Regions from separate parts of the Chromobacterium sp. LK11 genome, predicted to be linked through region 1. Evidence: predicted binding sites of a transcription regulator. Region 1 holds the regulator's gene; the other holds the start of a gene.

Region 1 (9,848 bases):
GGACGAGAGCCGCGCGCATCAAGCGGAGTTGGAGCAGGCGCTGGATCAGCGCGCCGACTTGGACGCCGCCGCGCTTCTGGTGCGAAAATTGCGGTTTTTGGAAAAACTGGACCAGGAAATCGGCGATGCCATCGAGGCTTTGCTCGACTGAGCCCTCGGCCGCCGGCCCTTCCCCGTCGTGGGGACCGCGCCCCGGCCCCGCCCTCCGTGTCCGCTTCCGCCGCAGCAGGCGGCTTACCTCGAACTGATTTGAACTGAATATGGCCTTACTGCAAATCGCCGAACCCGGCCTTTCCGCCGCCCCTCACCAACACCGCTTGGCGATCGGCATCGATCTGGGCACCACCAACTCGCTGGTGGCCTCGGTGCGCAGCGGCTCCGCCGCCGTGCTCAAGGACGAGCACGGCCGCAGCCTGCTGCCCTCGGTGGTGCGCTACGCCGACGAAGGCGACGTCAGCGTCGGCTACGAAGCCCAGAAAGAGCAGAACAAGGACCCGCACAACACCATCGTCTCGGTGAAGCGCTTCATGGGCCGCGGTCTGGCGGATCTGCCTGACGTACGCAATCTGCCTTACCGCTTCGTCGACGCGCCCGGCATGCTGCAGCTGGTGACCCGCGGCGGCATCAAGAGCCCGGTGGAAATCTCCGCCGACATTCTGCGCACCCTGAAGCTGCGCGCCGAAACCAGCCTGGGCGGAGAACTGACCGGCGCGGTGATCACGGTGCCGGCCTATTTCGACGACGCCCAGCGCCAAGCCACCAAAGACGCCGCGCGCCTGGCCGGCCTGAACGTGCTGCGCCTGCTGAACGAACCCACCGCCGCCGCCATCGCCTACGGCCTGGACAACGGCAGCGAAGGCATATACGTCGTATACGATCTGGGCGGCGGCACCTTCGACGTTTCCATTCTCAAACTCAGCCGCGGCGTGTTCGAAGTGCTGGCCACCAGCGGCGACTCCGCGCTGGGCGGCGACGACTTCGACCACCGCGTCTACTGCTGGATGCTGGAGCAGGCCGGCCTGTCCGGGCTTGGCGCCCAGGACACCCGGCTGCTGCTGACCCGCGCCCGCGAAGCCAAGGAAGCGCTGACCGAGCACGCGGAGACCCAGATCACCACGCTGCTGTCCGACGGCCAGGCCCTGAATTTGACGCTGGATCAGGACACCTTCCGCGGCATCACCAAGAACCTGGTGGACAAGACCCTGCTGCCGGTGCGCAAGGCGCTGCGCGACGCCGGCATCTCGGCGGACGAGGTCAAGGGCGTGGTGATGGTGGGCGGCGCCACCCGCATGCCGCAGGTGCAAAAAGCCGTCGGCGACTTCTTCCGCCAGGAGCCGCTGACCAATCTAGACCCGGACAAGGTCGTCGCCTTGGGCGCGGCCATCCAGGCCAATGTGCTGGCCGGCAACAAGGGCGACGACGAGTGGCTGCTGCTGGACGTGATCCCGCTGTCGCTGGGCATCGAAACCATGGGCGGCCTGACCGAGAAGATCATTCCGCGCAACAGCACCATCCCGGTGGCGCGCGCCCAGGACTTCACCACCTTCAAGGACGGCCAGACCGCGATGTCCATCCACGTGCTGCAGGGCGAGCGCGAACTGGTGGCCGATTGCCGCTCGCTGGCCAAGTTCACCTTGAGCGGCATTCCGCCGATGGTGGCCGGCGCGGCGCGCATCCGCATCACCTTCCAGGTGGACGCCGACGGCCTGCTGGAAGTCTCCGCCCGCGAACAGACCAGCGGCGTGGAGGCGCGCATCGAGGTCAAGCCCTCCTACGGCCTCAGCGACGAGGAAATCAGCCGCATGCTGACCGAGTCGATGACCCACGTGCATGAAGACATCGAGGCGCGCAAGCTGCGCGAAGCCGTCGTCGACGCCACCAGCCTCAGCGAAGCCTGTCGCGTCGCGCTCGCCAGCGACGGCGACCTGCTGGACGCCGACGAGCGCGCCGCGGTGGACGAGGCGCTGGCCGCCGTGGACGCGGCCATCGCCGCGGCCCAGGTGGCCCGCGAGGTCAACGAGGCCACCGGCCGCCTCAACCGCGCCACCGAAGAATTCGCCTCGCGCCGCATGGACCGCAATATCCGGCGCGCGCTCAAAGGCCACAACATTTCCGATTTGTAAGGATCCGCCAATGCCGCGAATCATCGTACTGCCCCACGCCGACCTCTGCCCGGAAGGCGTGGTCATCGACAACGCCGAACCGGGCCAGAACATCTGCCAGGTGTTGCTGGATCACGACATCGAGATCGAGCACGCCTGCGAGATGTCCTGTGCCTGCACAACCTGCCATTGCATCGTCCGCGAAGGCGGCGACTCCCTGAACGAGGCCGACGAGCTGGAGGAAGACCTGCTGGACAAGGCCTGGGGGCTGGAAGCCCAGTCCCGGCTGTCCTGCCAGGCGATTGTCGCCGATGAGGATTTGGTGATAGACATCCCTCGGTACACGATCAACCACGCCCGCGAACACCACTAGGAACACGCCCTAAAATCCCTGTAGCCGCGTTGCGCCGCCTTGCCGTACCTCATGTACTGTCTGCGGCGGCGCGCCTTGCTACAGTCGCTGCGCTGGATTTTATGAACGGTTCCACGCTCTGGAGATAAAAAGATGAAATGGACCGACGTGCTGGACATCGCCATCGAACTGGCGGAAACCCACCCGGAAATCGACCCCAAGACCGTGCGCTTCGTTGATCTGCACAACTGGGTGGTCGAGCTGCCGGGTTTCGACGACGACCACAGCCGCGGCGGCGAACGCGTGCTGGAGGCGATCCAGCAAGCCTGGATCGACGAGCTGGAGTAAGCCTCCCGCTCCCCTGTTTCGGCAAGGCCGCGTCCCCTGACGCGGCCTTTTTGCCGCCCGACGCCAAAAACCCGCGGCCGCCGCATAGGAAAAACCGGGACGATGGCGGTATCATCGGACAAAGGCTGCGACAGCCCGCCGGCAGCCTCCTCTTTCGAAACGGAGCTCCCTGATGTTTACCCTCATCATCGGCAATAAAAACTACTCCTCCTGGTCCCTGCGCCCTTGGCTGGTGCTGAAAATGCTGGACGAGCCGTTTGAAGAGCAGCAGATCGATCTCTACCTGTCCGACACCAAGGCCCGCATCCTGGCCGCCAACCCGGCCGGCAAGGTGCCGGTGCTGATAGACCGCAAGCTGCGGATCTGGGATTCGCTGGCGATCTGCGAATACCTGGCCGAGTGCTTCCCCGCCGCCAAGCTGTGGCCGGACGACGCCGGACTGCGCGCCGTCGCCCGCTCCATCGTCGCCGAGATCCACTCCGGCTTCTCCGCGCTGCGCGAACACCTGGCGATGAATCTGACGCTGCGCCACATCAATTACCAGAGCACGCCGGCGGTGGAGTTCGACATCGCCCGCATCATCTCGCTGTGGGAAGAGCATTTGCCGCGCCACCAGGCGGACGGCGAGTTCATCTTCGGCGGCTTCAGCATCGCCGATGCCTTCTTCGCGCCCATCGCCACCCGCTTCCACACTTACAACGTCAAATTGCCGGAACAGTCGCAGGCTTACGTCGACCGTCTGCTGGCTTTGCCGGCGATGCGGGAGTGGTACGGCGCCGCCCAAGCGGAAGGTCAGCGCGTCTAATAACGTCCGATGTCGCAATTAGAGTGGAAGGACGCGCCATAACTCATTAGAATGGCGCGTTTTTTTATCATTTTTACGCGTAGAAGGATAGTTTCATGACCACCCCGTTCATCATCGGCGTTGCAGGCGGCAGCGGCAGCGGTAAAACCACGGTGACCAATCAAGTGCTGGAAACCATTGGCTCCGAGATGGCGGCAGTGATCATTCAAGACTATTACTACCGCGATCAGAGCCATCTGACCTTCGAACAGCGGCTGGCCACCAACTACGACCACCCGCAAGCCTTCGACTGGCCGCTGCTGATCGAACACATCGACGATCTGCGCAACGGCCGCGCCATCGAAATGCCGGTCTACGACTTCGCCAACCACACCCGCGCCGAGGAAACCATCACCGTGCAGCCGGCGCCGGTCATCGTCATCGAAGGCCTGTTCCCGCTGTACGACGCCGCGCTGCGCGACATGATGTCCTTGAAGATCTTCGTCGACACCGATTCCGACGTGCGCTTCATCCGCCGCCTCAAGCGCGATATCACCGAGCGCGGCCGCACCACCGACAGCGTGATCGAGCAATACCTGACCACGGTACGGCCGATGCACAACCAGTTCATCGAGCCGACCAAGCGCTTCGCCGACGTGATCCTGCCGCACGGCGCCAATGATCCGGCGGTGGACATCATCACCACCAAGGTGGCCAGCCTGATGGTGCACAACTGATTTACCCGGCGGCGTCCGCGCCGCCGTTTTCCGCCCGCTGTCGGCAGCGGGCTTCACGCACAGGAGCATTCCATGCACACGATCAAACCGCGCAATCCGCACGCTTGCGCGCCCATCATGAAAAAAGGCGGGGCCCACGGACAAAGCCGCTCCGGACAGCGCCAGGCCGGACGCCAGGCCATGCTGGCCGAACTGGATCTGGATTGGGATCTGGATTGGAACGAAGCGGACGCCTATCCGCCGCGGCCGCAAGCCGCTGCCGACGACGAGCCGGCGGTTTTTGGCGACGTTAACAACAAAGAGCCGCGCAATGCGCGGCTCTTTGTTGTTAACGGGGCCCAGCCGGCGTTTAAACGTCGGACTTCAACTGCAGCAAATCCCAACGGTTGCCGTACAAATCCTCGAACACCACCACGCTGCCGTATTCCTCCTCGCGCGGCTGCTCGCTAAAGCTGACCCCCGCCGCCGCCATGCGGCGGTAATCGCGCCAGAAATCGTCGGTATGCAGGAAGAAGCCGACGCGGCCGCCGGTTTGCGCGCCCACCGCCGCCTGCTGCCGCGCATTGCTCGCCTTGGCCAGCAGCAACGCGCACTCGCTCGCCCCCGGCGGCGCCACGCGCACCCAGCGCTTGCCCTCGCCCTGATGCTCATCCTCCAGCAGGACAAAGCCCAGCTTGTCCACATACCAGGCGATGGCCTCGTCGTAATCCGCCACCACCAGGGCGACCGAACCCAAAAACTGCTTCATATCACGCTCCAAACCAAAACGGCGTCCCCAGGGACGCCGTGATGCGCTTAACCGCTAAAACCCTCTGGCGGCGCTTATTTGCCAATATGCGGCGCCAGCGTGTGCAACAGCTGCGCCAGCACTTTCGGATTGGCGGCGACGATGTCGCCGGACTCCAGCCAGCCCTGCTCGCCGGACAGATCGGTGACGATGCCGCCCGCTTCCTGCACGATCAGGCTGCCCGCGGCGATGTCCCAGGGCTTGAGGTTCAGCTCCCAGAAGCCTTCCACGCGGCCGCAGGCCACATTGCACAGGTCCAGCGAGGCCGCGCCTTCGCGACGCACGCCGGCGGTCTTGGCCAGCACGTCCTTGAGCATGCCCAGGTATTGGTCGATATAGCTTTGGTCGGACACCGGGAAACCGGTGGCGATCACGCACTCATTCATCATGAAGCGCTTGGACACGCGGATGCGGCGATCGTTGAGGAAGGCGCCGACGCCGCGCGAGGCGGTGAACAGATCGTTGCGGTTGGGGTCGAAGACCACGGCTTGCTGCACCTGGCCCTTGTGCGCCAGCGCGATGGAGATCGCGTACTGCGGGTGGCCGTGCAGGAAGTTGGTAGTGCCGTCGATGGGATCGATGATCCACTCGTATTCCGACGAACCGATGCCTTTCGCGCCGGACTCTTCTGCTAGAATCGCGTGCTTGGGATAAGCTTCCAGAATGGAAGCGATGATGGACTCTTCCGCGGCGCGGTCCACTTCGGTCACGAAGTCATTGTGTTTCTTGCGCTCTACGCGCACCGCGTCGAGATTCAGCGACGCGCGCTGGATGACACTGCCGGCGCGGCGAGCGGCTTTCACCGCGACATTGAGCATCGGATGCATTGACGGCCTCTACACTTTCAACCATGACAGACGTCCGCCACATGACGCGACGCCTGCTAGTAACAATCTGGGTTAAGGAACAAGAAAAACCCGGCGCAATCGGGCAAGGCGGCATGCCTGCCCATCCGGCAAGCGCTGGCCTTGCGCGCAAAACGGCGCGCGGGCTTTTCGATAAGCCGGCTATTTTAATGTGAAACTGCTGATGAATAAACCCCAAGTACCTGATTTTCTGAAAAACATTCGCGTGGTGTTGGCTCGCCCCAACCATCCGGGCAATATCGGCTCCGCCGCCAGGGCGATGAAGACCATGGGCCTGAGCCGCTTGTATCTGGTTGAACCCAAAGTGTTTCCCAGCGACGAAGCCAATACGCTGGCCTCCGGCGCGGTGGATCTCCTGGAGCAGGCCACCGTGGTGTCCAGCCTGGCCGAGGCGCTGCAAGACGTCACCATCGCCTGCGCGCTGACCAGCCGCCGCCGCGAACTGACCACCCCCTTGTCCACCCCGCGCCAGACCACGCCGGAACTGGTCGCGCGCGCCCAGGCCGGCGAACAGGTGGCCCTGGTGTTCGGCAACGAGACCTTCGGCCTGTCCATCGAAGAAGTCGAGCAGTGCAACCGCCTGGTCACCATCCCCGGCAACCCGGACTACTTCTCGCTGAACCTGGCGATGGCGGTGCAGGTGATGACCTACGAGCTGTTCAGCCACACCGGCGTGGACATCGACTACCTGCGCGCCGACAGCGACGCGGCGGCGCTGGGCGAGGTGGAGGGCTTCTGCGGCCACCTGGAACAGACCATGGACAAGATAGGCTACTTCCGCCGCCGCAACAGCGAGCGCATGATGCGCCGGATGCGCACCCTGTTCAACCGCGCCGGCCTGCTGCGCGAGGAGATCGACATTCTGCGCGGCTTCCTCAAACAGGTGCAGCGCGCCGCCGACGGCGAAGTCCGCCGCGACGCGCCCGAGCGGGATGGCGAATAAGCCGCCGTTCCCCCTGCCCTACGCGCACCCGGCGGTGCGCGATCTGGCTTTTCTGCTCTCCGCGCCCTCCCCTTGGCGCAGCGGCGCCGACATCGCGCCGCAACGGCTGCTGGGCGCCGACGGCCCGGCGCTGCTGCAAGCGCTGGACGCCGATCCCGCCGAGCTGCAGCACTGGCTGGCGCGCCAGCCCACCCGCCGCCTGGGCCATTACGCCGAGCGGCTGCTGTCGTTCTGGTTCCGCCTGGCGCCGCACATCGAACTGGTCGCCAGCAATCTGCCGGTGCGCGACGCGGACGGCCGCACCGTCGGCGAGTTCGACTTCCTGCTGCGCCTGGACGGCCAGCCGCTGCACCTGGAAGCCGCCAGCAAGTTCTACCTGCAACTGGGCCGCAGCGCCGACACCCTGACCGGCCCCAGCCTGCGCGACGCCTGGGCGCTGAAAGCCCGCAAGCTGCAGACCCAGCTGCGCCTGTCCCGCCACCCGGCGGCGCAAGCGATGCTGCCGGCGGGCTTCGACGGCTGCGCGGTCGGCGCCCGGCTCAGCGGCTGGCTGTTCCACGCCCGGGACACCTCGCCGCAAGCGCCGCCCGGCGCCCGGCCGCTGTACGGGCAATACTGGCCGCTGCGCGGCGACTGGCCGGCGCTGAACGCGGACTCGCGCTGGGCCTGGCTGCCCCGGCTCAGCTGGCTGGCGCCGGCGCGGCTTGGCTTCGAACAGACCCACACCGCGGCGGCATTGCGCGCGCAGCTGGAAGAGGCGGCGGCGCCGCAATTGCTGGCCGAACTGCAAGCCGGCGCCGACGGCTGCTGGCATGAAGTGGCGCGCGGCTTCGCCGTGCCGCCCGGCTGGCCGCAGGAAGCGCCCTTGTCGCGGCTATTGCAGCAAATCGCCGGCAGCCCGAGCCCATGAAAAAAGGCAGGCCCATGGCCTGCCTTTAGCAATACGGCGCTGCGCGCTCAATGCCCGTTGGCGTGGGCGCAGCCGGAAATCAGCGCCTTCAACTCGTCCACCATCACCAGCTGGATGTGCTTGTGATCGACGGTGATCCAGCCTTGCTGCTGGAACTTGGACAGCGTGCGGCTGACGGTTTCCAGTTTCAGGCCCAGGAAGCTGCCGATTTCCTCGCGGCTCATGCGCAGGATGAAATCATTGGCGGCGAAGCCGCGAGTGGACAGACGCTGCGACAGATTCAGCAGGAAGGCGGCCAGCCGTTCTTCCGCCTTCATGTTGCCCAATAGCAACATTACATTCTGATCGCGAACGATCTCGCGGCTCATCAACCGGTAAAAATGGTGCTGCAGGGTGGGAATTTCGCGGCCCAGGCTCTCCATGCGGCTGAACGGCAGTTCGCACACCTCGCTGTCCTCCAGCGCGATGGCGTCGCAACCGTGCACATTGGCGGAAATGCCGTCCAGGCCCATCAGTTCGCCGGACATGTGGAAGCCGGTGACCTGCTCGCGGCCGTCCTGGCTGGCGACGCTGGTCTTGAAGAAGCCGGTGCGCACCGCGAACAGCGAGCGGAAGCCCTCGCCGCTGCGGAACAGATACTCGCCGCGCTTCAGACGGCGGCTTTGGCGGATCACCGCGTCGAGCTGGGTCAGTTCCTCGCGGTTGAGCCCCACAGGCAGACAGAGTTCCTTCAGGCTGCAGTTGGAGCAGGAGACCTTCAGGTTATGCAAAGAGATATGGTTCTGATCGGACATGGCATGTTTAGTACAAGCTTGCGACGAAGCTTGACCCTTATCAAAGCGAAATTCGCAGGATTTCCGCAAATTTACCAGTCCACCAGAGGTTTTGCCATCCAAATACGACATGAAGACCACCCACCCATTTTCTCCTGCCCATTTTGAATTCGACCGCGCTCTGATCGAGCGCCTCGACGGGACAGGTCCTAGATATACGTCATACCCGACAGCGGATCGCTTTACGCCGGGTTTTGCCGAAAGAGACTACATCCACTGGCTACGGCAGCGCAGCATCGGCGCCAACCGGAAACCTTTATCATTGTACGCTCATATACCATTTTGCAACACTATCTGCTACTACTGCGGTTGCAACAAAATCATCACCAAGGACAGCGGCAAAGCCGATTTGTACCTGGACTACCTGGAAAAGGAAGTCCGGATGGTCGCCTCCTGTCTGGGCCGCCGCGAGCAAGTGGTACAGCTGCATTTCGGCGGCGGCACGCCGACTTTCCTGTCCGACGCGCAACTGGAACGATTGATGACCTTGCTCAAGACTCATTTCGAGTTCTTGAAGGAGGGGGAGTATTCCATAGAAATAGACCCGCGCAAAGTCAGCGCGGAGACAATCTTCAAACTGGCCGCACTCGGCTTCAACCGCATCAGCGTCGGCATCCAGGATTTCGAACCGGAGGTGCAGCGGGCGGTGAATCGGGTGCAGTCCGAGGAGGAAACGCTGGAGGTGATCCAGGCCGCGCGCGACGCCGGCTTCAAGTCCGTCAGCGTCGATCTGATCTACGGCCTGCCCTTGCAGACTCGCGAATCGGTGCGCCGCACGCTGGACAAGGTGATCGCCATCGGACCGGACCGGCTGGCCTTGTACAACTACGCCCATCTGCCCACCGTGTTCATGCCGCAACGCCGCATCAACGAGGCGGAGCTGCCGTCGCCGGAAACCAAGCTGGACATCCTGCAGGACTCGGTGCAGCGCCTGGCCGACGCCGGCTACGTGTTCATCGGCATGGACCACTTCGCCAAGCCTGACGACGAACTGGCCGCCGCCTTGCGCCAAGGCCGGCTGCAACGCAACTTCCAGGGCTACTCCACCCATGCCGACTGCGACATGATAGGCCTGGGCGTGTCCTCCATCGGCAAGGTCGGCCCCTGTTACAGCCAAAGCGCCAAGGACCTGGACGGCTACTACGCGGCGCTGGACAGCGGCCACCTGCCGGTGCTGCGCGGGCTG
Region 2 (9,848 bases), on a different contig from region 1:
AGGCCGCCGTACAGCAGCCAGGAGGCGCTTTGCACATTGCTGTCGTGCAGCGAGCCGGAGAAGAACAGCATGAACTGGCCGATGGCCATGAGCACGCCGCCCACCAGAATGGAACGGCGGTTGCCCCAGTAGCGGTCGGCGATATAGCCGCCGATCAGCGGAGTCAAATAGACCAGGCCGGTGTAAGTGCCGTAGATGTCGGCGGCGTGAGCCTTGTCGAACATCAGGGCCTTGATCATGAACAGCACGAAAATGGCGCGCATGCCGTAATAGCTGAAGCGCTCCCACATTTCGGTCACAAAAAGCAGGTAGAGCCCTTTGGGATGCGAAGTGGTCGACATAGATTATTTCCTTGTGTGACTTGAGTGACACCACTTGAACGAGCAAGGTCGAGTGAGGGTGTTGTTTTAGTTTTTACTTGCCTTGGATTTTGTAGGCAATTTTTGATAATAACTAGTAAATGTTTGTATGTGAAAATTTTTTAATCTTTATTGCCATACAATCGGTATTTATAGAGTAAATGCGTCACTAACTGTCTTCATTTGGCATATTTATTTGTAAGCAAAATGACAGGGGCGCGTCGTGGCTTCGTATTTGGGCTATTGTCGAAAATCCCGTTGGGTGAAGGGTTTAAGCATGTTTGCGGGCGAACGGGCGCGCGCCGGACGCTTGGGGGCGCGGCGAGTCGGCGCTGAGGCAAAACAGCAACACTTGCCGGAGGGGCGGCGGGGGCGGGCAAAGAAAAAGCCCTGCGGGAAGCAGGGCCGGGAGGCGGAGCGTTTCGGCGTTTAGTTGCCGCCGACGGCGTCCAGCCGCAGCTGCGGATGTTCGGCGGCGCCGGCGCTCAGCACCTCGGTCTGGCGGCTGCTGTTGTAGCGCAGTTCGCCGTTCACGAAGATCTGGCCTTCCACCACGTAGCGGCCGTCGGGCTTGATCGCCTGCTTGTCGTAGCACAGCGAGAAGTCGGCCGGAATGCTGCGCGGCTTTTCCAGGATCTGTTCGGCCAGCAGTTGCGGCGGCGCGTCCTGGCGGCTTTGATCCAGTAGACGGACTTTGACCAGCACGTCCTTGGCCTGGGACAGCGTGGCGCTCTGTTGCGGCGCGATGGTGCCGCTGAGGTAGGCGGGCACGAAGCCGCCGGCGTGGGCGACGCTCAAGGCCAGGCTCAAGGCCAGCGCGGGCAGGGAAAGGGGCAGTCGTTTCATCATCAGTCCACCGGCTCCAGATTGGGGTGGCCGAGCGAGACGGTCTGGCCCTCGGCCGGCTTCCATTCGCCTTGCAGCCGCCATTGCTTGGCCTGGTCTTCCAGCAGGATATACCAGTGGTTGGCCTTGACCGGCACCGCCGGCAGCACGGCCTGGTAGAGGTTGGGGCCGGCCTGGCGCATTTCCACCTGCTGGTCGAAGTCGTCCTGGGCCGGATGCACCATGCGCATGGTGATGGCGGCGGGCAGCGCCACTTTGCTGGTGGTGATCAGCCGCAGCGTGCGCTGGTCCGAGCCCACCATCAGCTGCGCGCTCAAGCCCATATTGGAGGCTTGCTTGTCGCGGCGCAGCTCCATATTGATGGCCTTGCCCTTCTTGTAATAGTCGTCGGTGACCAGTCCGTCGTCGGTGCGGATCGCCGTGGCGAGGAACATCACGCCGACGATGACGGACACCAGCGGAATGCCGAACAGAATCCAGGGCCAGGGCTCGCGGTACCAGGGGCGCGGAGCGGAGTGGGTGTGCTGCATGTATTACTCTCCGATGAAGCTGGACTTCTCTTCCACTTGCAGGGAAGGGTGGTTGATGGACTGGATCAGGAAGCGGATTTCATGGCTGCCTTTGGTCGCGTACTGCGGATCGGCCTGCACGTGGACGGTGACGTCGGTGTTGCCGGTGGCGGCAACGGCGATGTCGCCGCGGTCGGCCTGCACTTTCAGGCCGGGCAAGCCCGATGCTGTGATCCTGAAATGCTGATTCTGTTCCGTAGTATTGATAATTTTAATGATATAGGTGTTTTCCAGCCAGCCGGCGTCGGTTTCGCGCACCAGCGAGGCGCGGTCGCGGATCACGTCCACCTTGAACGGTTTGCGCATCCACATGGAGCCGATGGCGGTGGCGATGACGACGGCGAGAACCAGGGTGTACAACACCACGCGCGGGCGCTTGAGCCGGGAGGCGATGGCTTTTTCCGGATATTTGCCTTCCAGCGCGTTCTCGGTGGTGTAGCGGATCAGGCCGCGCGGATAGGCCATTTTGTCCATCACCTCGTCGCAGGCGTCGATGCAGGCGGCGCAGCCTATGCACTCGTACTGCAGGCCGTTGCGGATGTCGATGCCCACCGGACAGACTTGCACGCAGATGCTGCAGTTGATGCAGGCGCCCAGGCCCTGTTCCTTCGGGTCGCTGCCTTTCTTGCGCGCGCCGCGCGGCTCGCCGCGTTTCTCGTCATAGGAGATGATCAGGGTGTCGGCGTCGAACATCACGCTCTGGAAGCGCGCGTACGGGCACATGTATTTGCACACCTGCTCGCGCATGAAGTTGGCCAGCAGATAGGTGAAGCCGGCGTAGAAGAACATCCAGAACGCTTCCCAGGGCCCGTAGTCGAAGCGCGGCGCGGCGGCGACCAGGTCGCGGATCGGCGTGAAATAGCCCACCAGGGTGAAGCCGGTCCACAGTGAAAACAGAATCATCAAGCCGTGCTTGGTGAACTTGAGGCGGAATTTGCGCAAGCTCATCGGCGACTTGTCCAGCTTGATGCGCTTGTTGCGGTCGCCTTCCACCCATTGCTCTATCCACAGCATGATTTCGGTGTAGACCGTCTGCGGACAGGAATAACCGCACCACAGCCGGCCGGCGATAGTGGTCCAGGTGAACAGGGCGAAGGCGCAGCACATCAGCAGCGCGGCCAGATAGACGAAGTCTTGCGGCCAGATGGTGAGGCCGAACAGGTAGAACTTGCGTTCGATCAGATCGAAATGCAGCGCCTGGCGTCCGTTCCAGCTCAGCCAGGGCAGGCCGAGGAAGACCAGTTGGGTGCCGATGACGAAGAGCACGCGCAGATTGTTGAACAGGCCTTTGACGGCGCGCGGATAGATCTTGGTATGCGACTCGTACAGAGAAACGGTCTCGGTGGCGTCGGGCTGCGGGCCGGCCTGGCGCGGCGGTTCTACCTTGATCGGGATTTCCTTGAGCGAATCGGACATGGGCGTTTCCTTCTCTGCGGATTTGGCCAAGGCCATGCGGGGCATGGACTTGGCGAAATGCGCGGCTGCGTCGGAGTGAAGATGTTATATAAAATCATATAACATCTTCGCGAAAGAATACTGCCCGCATCAGCGGGCAGTAGATCGGTACCGGTTTATTGCGGCGCTTTGGGGTTGTTGGACAAGCCCCAGACGTAAGCGGTCAACAGATGCACCTTGCCTTCACCTAGGAAGTCTTTCCAGGCCGGCATCTGGTTGTTGCGGCCGTTGGTGATGGTTTCGATGATGGTTTTCTCGCTGCCGCCGTACAGCCAGTTGTTGTCGGTCAGGTTGGGCGCGCCCAGCTGCGGGTTGCCCTTGCCGTCCGGACCGTGGCAGGCGATACAGACCGTGGCGAAGGTTTCCTTGCCGCGCGCGGCGCGCTCCGCGTCATGCTTGCGCTTGGACAGGGAGAGCACGTAGTTGGCCACGTCCTTGACCTTTTCCTCGCCGAACGCCGCGCCCCAGGCCGGCATCTGGCCGTGACGGCCTTCGGAGATGGTGGTGTGGATGGTCTTGATGTCGCCGCCCCACAGCCACTTGTTGTCGGTCAGGTTGGGGAAGCCCTTGGCGCCGCGGGCGTCGGAACCGTGGCATTGCACGCAGTAGGTCTGGAACAGGCGCTTGCCCATTTCCTGAGCCTTGGGGTCGGCGGCCACGGCCTTGACGTCCTGCTTCAGGAATTGGTCGTACAGCGGCTGATACTTGGCTTCCGCTTGCGCGCGCTCCTTCTTGTACTGGTCCACCGAGGTCCAGCCGAACACGCCCTTCCAGGTGCCGAGGCCCGGGTACAGGATCAGGTAGACCACGGCGAAGGCCAGGGTCACGTAGAACATCAGCATCCACCAGCGCGGCAGCGGGTGGTTGTACTCGGAGAGGTCGCCGTCCCACACGTGGCCGGTGATCTCAACCTGTTCGCCCTTTTGCACCTTGATCTTGGATTGCGAAAACACCAGATAGGTCAGCCAGACGAGGCCGCCCAGCACGATCGCGGTGATCCAGATGTTCCAGAATTCGCTCACGAAATCACTCATTTTTTTGCTCCGTTGGAAGCTTGGTCTTGTTCCGCTTCCTGCACCTTGTCGTCGTCGAGGAAGGGCAGGTTGGCCGCGTCCTCATACCGGTTCTTGGAGCGCTTGCTGTAGGCGATGCCCAGCACCACGATGAAGAATGCAAAGCACACTACCGTGAACAGCGAGCGTCCGATGGTTACCCAGTCCATGGCTTAACGAACGTTCTTCAAGGCAAGGCCCAGGCCTTGCAGGTAAGCGACCAGCACGTCCATTTCCGACTTGCCTTCCACCTGGGCCTTGGCCTCGGCGATGTCTTTGTCGGTATAGGGAACGCCCACCAGGCGCAGCGCCTTCATCTTGGTCGGCACGATGTCGGCGTCGGCCAGATTCTTGGCCAGCCACGGGAAGGCCGGCATATTGGACTCGGGAACCACGTCGCGCGGGTTGATCAGGTGCACGCGGTGCCATTCGTCGGAGTAGCGGGCGCCCACGCGGGCCAGGTCAGGACCGGTGCGCTTGGAGCCCCACAGGAAGGGGTGGTCGTACACCGACTCGCCGGCCACGGAGTAGTGGCCGTAGCGTTCGGTTTCGGCGCGGAACGGACGGATCATCTGGGTGTGGCAGGTGTGGCAGCCTTCGCGGATGTAGATGTCGCGGCCTGCCAGCTGCACGGCGGTGTAGGGCTTGACGCCCGCCACCGGCTGAGTGGTCGATTTCTGGAAGGCCAGCGGCAGGATTTCCACCAGGCCGGCCACGCTGACGACCAGCAGGGTGAACACGATCAGATAGCCGACGTGTTCTTCGATCAGTTTTTGTATCTTATCCATGATGTTTCCTTGCGCCTCAATGAGCGTGGGCGGTGATGGCCGGGATCTTGGCGTCTACGGCACGGCCCGCGGTTACGGTGCGGAAGGTGTTGTAGGCCATCAGGAACATGCCGAGCAGGTACAGGAAGCCGCCGAGCAGACGCACGAAGTGGTACGGATAGGTGGCCTTGACCGCCTCGACGAAGGCGTAGGTCAGGGTGCCGTCCGGGTTCAGCGCGCGCCACATCAGGCCCTGGGTCACGCCGGAAATCCACAGCGCGGCGATGTACAGCACCACGCCGACGGTGGCGAGCCAGAAGTGAGCCTCGACCAGCTTCAGGCTGATCATGGATTCGCGGCCGAACAGGCGCGGAATCAGGTAGTACATGGAACCGATGGTGATGAAGCCCACCCAGCCCAGCGCGCCGGAGTGCACGTGGCCGATGGTCCAGTCGGTGTAGTGGGACAAGGCGTTGACGGTCTTGATCGACATCATCGGGCCTTCGAAGGTGGACATGCCGTAGAAGGACAGCGACACCACCAGGAACTTCAGCACCGGGTCGGTGCGCAGCTTATGCCAGGCGCCCGACAGGGTCATGATGCCGTTGATCATGCCGCCCCAGCTCGGAGCCAGCAGCACCAGGGAGAACACCATGCCCACGGACTGGGTCCAGTCGGGCAGGCTGGTGTAGTGCAGGTGGTGAGGACCCGCCCACATATAGGTGAAGATCAGCGCCCAGAAGTGGACCACGGACAGGCGGTAGGAGTAAACCGGACGGCCGGCCTGTTTCGGGATGAAGTAGTACATCATGCCCAGGAAGGCGGCGGTCAGGAAGAAGCCCACGGCGTTGTGGCCGTACCACCATTGCACCATGGCGTCCACGGCGCCGGAGTAGGCGGAGTAGGATTTCCACAGCGACACCGGCACGAAGGCGGAGTTGACGATGTGCAGCAAGGCCACGGCCAGGATGAAGGCGCCGTAGAACCAGTTGGCCACGTAGATGTGCTTGACCTTGCGGATGGCGATGGTGCCGAAGAAAACGATGGCGTAAACAACCCAGATCACCGCGATCAGCAGTTTGATCGGCCATTCCAGTTCGGCGTATTCCTTGCTGGTGGTCAGGCCCAGCGGCAAGGTGATGGCGGCCAGCACGATCACCAGCTGCCAGCCCCAGAAGGTGAAGGCGGCGAGCTTGTCGGAGATCAGCCGGACGTTACAGGTACGCTGCACCACGTAGTAGGAGGTGGCGAACAGGCCGCAGCCGCCGAAGGCGAAGATGACCGCATTGGTGTGCAGCGGGCGCAGGCGGCCGAAGTGGAACCAGGGGCCGAAGTTCAATTCGGGCCAGACCAGTTGGGCCGCAATGATGACGCCCACCAACATGCCGACAATGCCCCACACGACGGTCATGATGGCAAATTGGCGCACCACCTTATAGTTATAAGTGGATTGCGTTTCCATTTAGGGTTTTCTCCAAGGTTGCTAACTCAGAACGTGACATATCTAATCGGCGGCTTGAAGTCCGGGATACTGTCCCCATCTGTACTGATGTGACTGTATCCAGACGAAGCCGCAGGGAAAACGATTTTTATTAAAATCAAGCGCTTGACCCAGATCGCAGCGGTACTGATGTCTGTATTAGCAGTTCATCCCGTATTGCGACAGCGCAATTTCCCCATTTAGTTAACCCGGCATTCTAAATCAATTACCCATATCGGGCCAGTTTGGACGGCCGGGGGATGTCGCTTTCCCATTTGTCTTTATTTATGTCTCAAGCGAGCGTGACAGTTCTTGCAAATACTGTTGCTACTGACCGAGATTGTATTGTCTGGCGGCCCAGCCTTCTTGACCTGGATCAAGATGTCATAAAACGCAGCGTTTCCCCGCGGCAAGTGCTAAAATCAGAAGGTTTTGCAACGATTGCAGGCAGATCATGACCGTTTCCGTCCGCTACACCCTATGTCCCTGCGCCCCGGAGGCGCATCTTTTCGAGGTCGTCCTGACCGTTTCCCGGCCCGCCAAGAATGGCCAGATTTTCTCGTTGCCGGCTTGGATTCCGGGCAGTTACATGATCCGGGAGTTCTCCAAGCATATTGTGGAGATTCGCGCGGAATCCGCGGGAAAAGCGGTTCAGCTGGTCCAGCTGACAAAAAACAGCTGGCAAGCCGCGCCAGTCAAGGGCGCGCTGGTTCTGCGCTATAAAGTTTATGCGTTTGATCTGTCGGTGCGCGGCGCCTATCTGGACGCTCAGCGCGGCTTCTACAACGGCACCAGCGTTTTCCTGGCGGTGGACGGCTATGAAAACGAGGCTTGCGCGGTGGACATCCTGCCGCCGGAGGGCAAGGCCTACGCCGACTGGAAAGTGGCGACCAGCCTGCCGACGCGCGGCGCGGACAAGAAAACCGGCTTCGGCGGCTACCAGGCCGCTTCCTACGACGAACTGATCGACCACCCGGTGGAACTGGGCGCCTTCGAGCGCGTCAGCTTCAAAGCCTGCGGCGTGCCGCACGAATTCGTCGTCTCCGGCCGCTTCCGCGCCGATCTCAAGCGTCTGGCGCGCGACGCCAAGAAAATCTGCGAATACCAGATCAAGCTGTTCGGAGAGCCGGCGCCGTTCGAGCGCTACGTGTTCATGCTCTTCGTCGGCAAGGACGTTTACGGCGGCCTGGAGCATCGCGCCTCCACCGCGCTGGTGGCCAACCGCGACGATCTGCCGCAGCAGGGCGTCGAGGAAATTGGCGACGGTTATTTGAAGCTGCTGGGCCTGATCAGCCACGAATATTTCCACAGCTGGAACGTCAAGCGGATGAAGCCGGCGGCGTTCACGCCCTACGACCTGAACCAGGAAGGCTATACCCGTTTGCTGTGGGCCTTCGAGGGCATCACCTCTTATTACGACGACCTGAGCCTGGTGCGCTGCGGCCTGATAGACGAGAAGCGCTATCTGGGCCTGCTGGCGGAAACCATCAGCGGCGTCGAGCGCGGCGCCGGCCGCTTGAAGCAGACGCTGGAGCAATCCAGTTTCGAAGCGTGGACCAAGTATTACCGGCAAGACGAAAACAGCCCCAACAGCATCGTCAGCTATTACACCAAGGGCGCGCTGGCCGCGCTGGCGCTGGACCTGACCATACGCCGCGACAGCCAGGGCCGTCAGTCGCTGGACGACGTGATGCGCGCGCTGTGGCGCAAATGGCTGGACGACGGCAAGGGCCTGGCCGAGGACGAGTGGGAAAGCCAGGCGCAGGCCGCCACCGGCCTGGACCTCAAGGCCTTCTTCGAGCGCGCGCTGCGCGGCGTCGAGCCCTTGCCGCTGGCCGAGCTGCTGGCGGGCCAGGGCGTTGAGCTGCGCTTCGAGCCGGCCGCCAACGCCGGCGATCGCGGCGGCCTGGCGCTGAGCGGCAAGCCGGCTCCGGCCAGCCTGGGCGTCAAGGCGGTGGCCGAGGCCCAGGGCGTGCGCGTGATCAACGTCTACGACGGCGGCGCGGCGCAGCGAGCCGGCCTGTCCGGCGGCGACGTGATCGTGGCCGTGGACAAGCTCAAGGCCGTGGACCTGGACAAGGCGCTGGCGCGTTACCAGCCGGGCGAAAAGCTGAAATTGCACTGGTTCCGCCGCGACGAACTGATCAGCGCGCAAGTGGAGCTGCAAGCCGCGCCGGCCGACGCCTGCCGCCTGCTGTTGCAGGACGGCGGCGCCCGCTGGCTGCGCCGCTAACATTCATCGGGACGGCGCCGCGTTCCGGCGCCGCCCCCCTCCAGCCAAGACCGGCGCAGCCGGCATCGAAGGAGACGTAGACATGGCTCAACAGCCGCAAGTCAAGTATCGCAACGATTACGCAGCCCCCGCTTTTCTGATCGACCGGGTCGATCTGAGCTTCGACATCGAAGACGACGCCACCCGCGTGCACGCGCGCCTGGTGGTGACCCGCAACGACAAGGCCGCGCGCCGGGACGATCTGGTGCTGGACGGCAGCGCCGCGCTGGTGGCGGTGACGCTGGACGGCGAACGCCTGGGCGAGGGCGGCTACGCGCTGGCCAACGAGCAACTGACCGTGCGCGGCGTGCCGGACAGCTTCATCCTGGAGGTGGAGACCGAGATCGACCCGGCTGCCAACACCAGCCTGATGGGCTTGTACGCGTCCAACGGCAATCTGTTCACCCAGTGCGAGCCGGAAGGCTTCCGCAAGATCACCTATTACCTGGACCGTCCCGACGTGATGGCCAAGTTCACCACCACCATCATGGCCGACAAGCACAAATTCCCGGTGCTGCTCTCCAACGGCAACAAGGTGGGCGAGGGCATGGTGGACAAGAAGCGCCACTGGGTGAAGTGGGTGGACCCGTACAAGAAGCCGTCCTATCTGTTCGCGCTGGTGGCGGGCAAGCTGACGGCGCTGAAGGACAAGTTCGTCACCATGCGCGGCCGCGAAGTGGCGCTGGAGATCTGGACCGAGCCGGCCGATCAGGACAAGACCCAGCACGCGATGGAGTCCTTGAAGCACTCGATGAAGTGGGACGAGCAGCGCTTCGGCCTGGAATACGACCTGGACATCTATATGATTGTCGCCGTCGGCGACTTCAATATGGGGGCGATGGAGAACAAGGGCCTCAACGTCTTCAACACCAAGTACGTGCTGGCGCGCAAGGACACCGCCACCGACGCCGACTTCCAGGGCGTGGAGCGGGTGATCGGCCACGAATACTTCCACAACTGGACCGGCAACCGCGTTACCTGCCGCGACTGGTTCCAGCTGTCGCTGAAAGAAGGCCTGACCGTGTTCCGCGACCAGGAGTTCGGCGCC

The links. Region 1 encodes FNR, which switches genes on or off when oxygen is low (the NO sensors DNR and NnrR bind a similar motif). Its sites were predicted from a motif close to TTGATNNNNATCAA; they were not measured.
Region 2: VK98_RS19460 (M61 family metallopeptidase) is a predicted target of FNR. The motif match lies at 6,895-6,908, and genes of this name have one in related genera.

What each region holds. Positions count from the first base shown of each region.
Region 1 covers NZ_LDUR01000011.1:84,192-94,039, reverse strand. Annotated here, with positions in the region: gene hscB (Fe-S protein assembly co-chaperone HscB) at 1-151, shown strand, start outside; gene hscA (Fe-S protein assembly chaperone HscA) at 261-2,123, shown strand; gene fdx (ISC system 2Fe-2S type ferredoxin) at 2,134-2,475, shown strand; gene iscX (Fe-S cluster assembly protein IscX) at 2,608-2,802, shown strand; gene VK98_RS07490 (glutathione S-transferase family protein) at 2,975-3,607, shown strand; gene udk (uridine kinase) at 3,703-4,323, shown strand; gene VK98_RS07480 (VOC family protein) at 4,673-5,071, opposite strand; gene VK98_RS07475 (inositol monophosphatase family protein) at 5,146-5,937, opposite strand; gene VK98_RS07470 (RNA methyltransferase) at 6,140-6,919, shown strand; gene VK98_RS07465 (DUF1853 family protein) at 6,909-7,829, shown strand; gene fnr (fumarate/nitrate reduction transcriptional regulator Fnr) at 7,877-8,623, opposite strand; gene hemN (oxygen-independent coproporphyrinogen III oxidase) at 8,733-9,848, shown strand, end outside.
Region 2 covers NZ_LDUR01000039.1:27,971-37,818, reverse strand. Annotated here, with positions in the region: gene VK98_RS19500 (peptide MFS transporter) at 1-341, opposite strand, end outside; gene VK98_RS19495 (YbaY family lipoprotein) at 789-1,205, opposite strand; gene VK98_RS19490 (FixH family protein) at 1,208-1,735, opposite strand; gene ccoG (cytochrome c oxidase accessory protein CcoG) at 1,739-3,190, opposite strand; gene ccoP (cytochrome-c oxidase, cbb3-type subunit III) at 3,346-4,263, opposite strand; gene VK98_RS19475 (cbb3-type cytochrome c oxidase subunit 3) at 4,260-4,451, opposite strand; gene ccoO (cytochrome-c oxidase, cbb3-type subunit II) at 4,455-5,069, opposite strand; gene ccoN (cytochrome-c oxidase, cbb3-type subunit I) at 5,086-6,510, opposite strand; gene VK98_RS19460 (M61 family metallopeptidase) at 6,983-8,761, shown strand; gene pepN (aminopeptidase N) at 8,844-9,848, shown strand, end outside.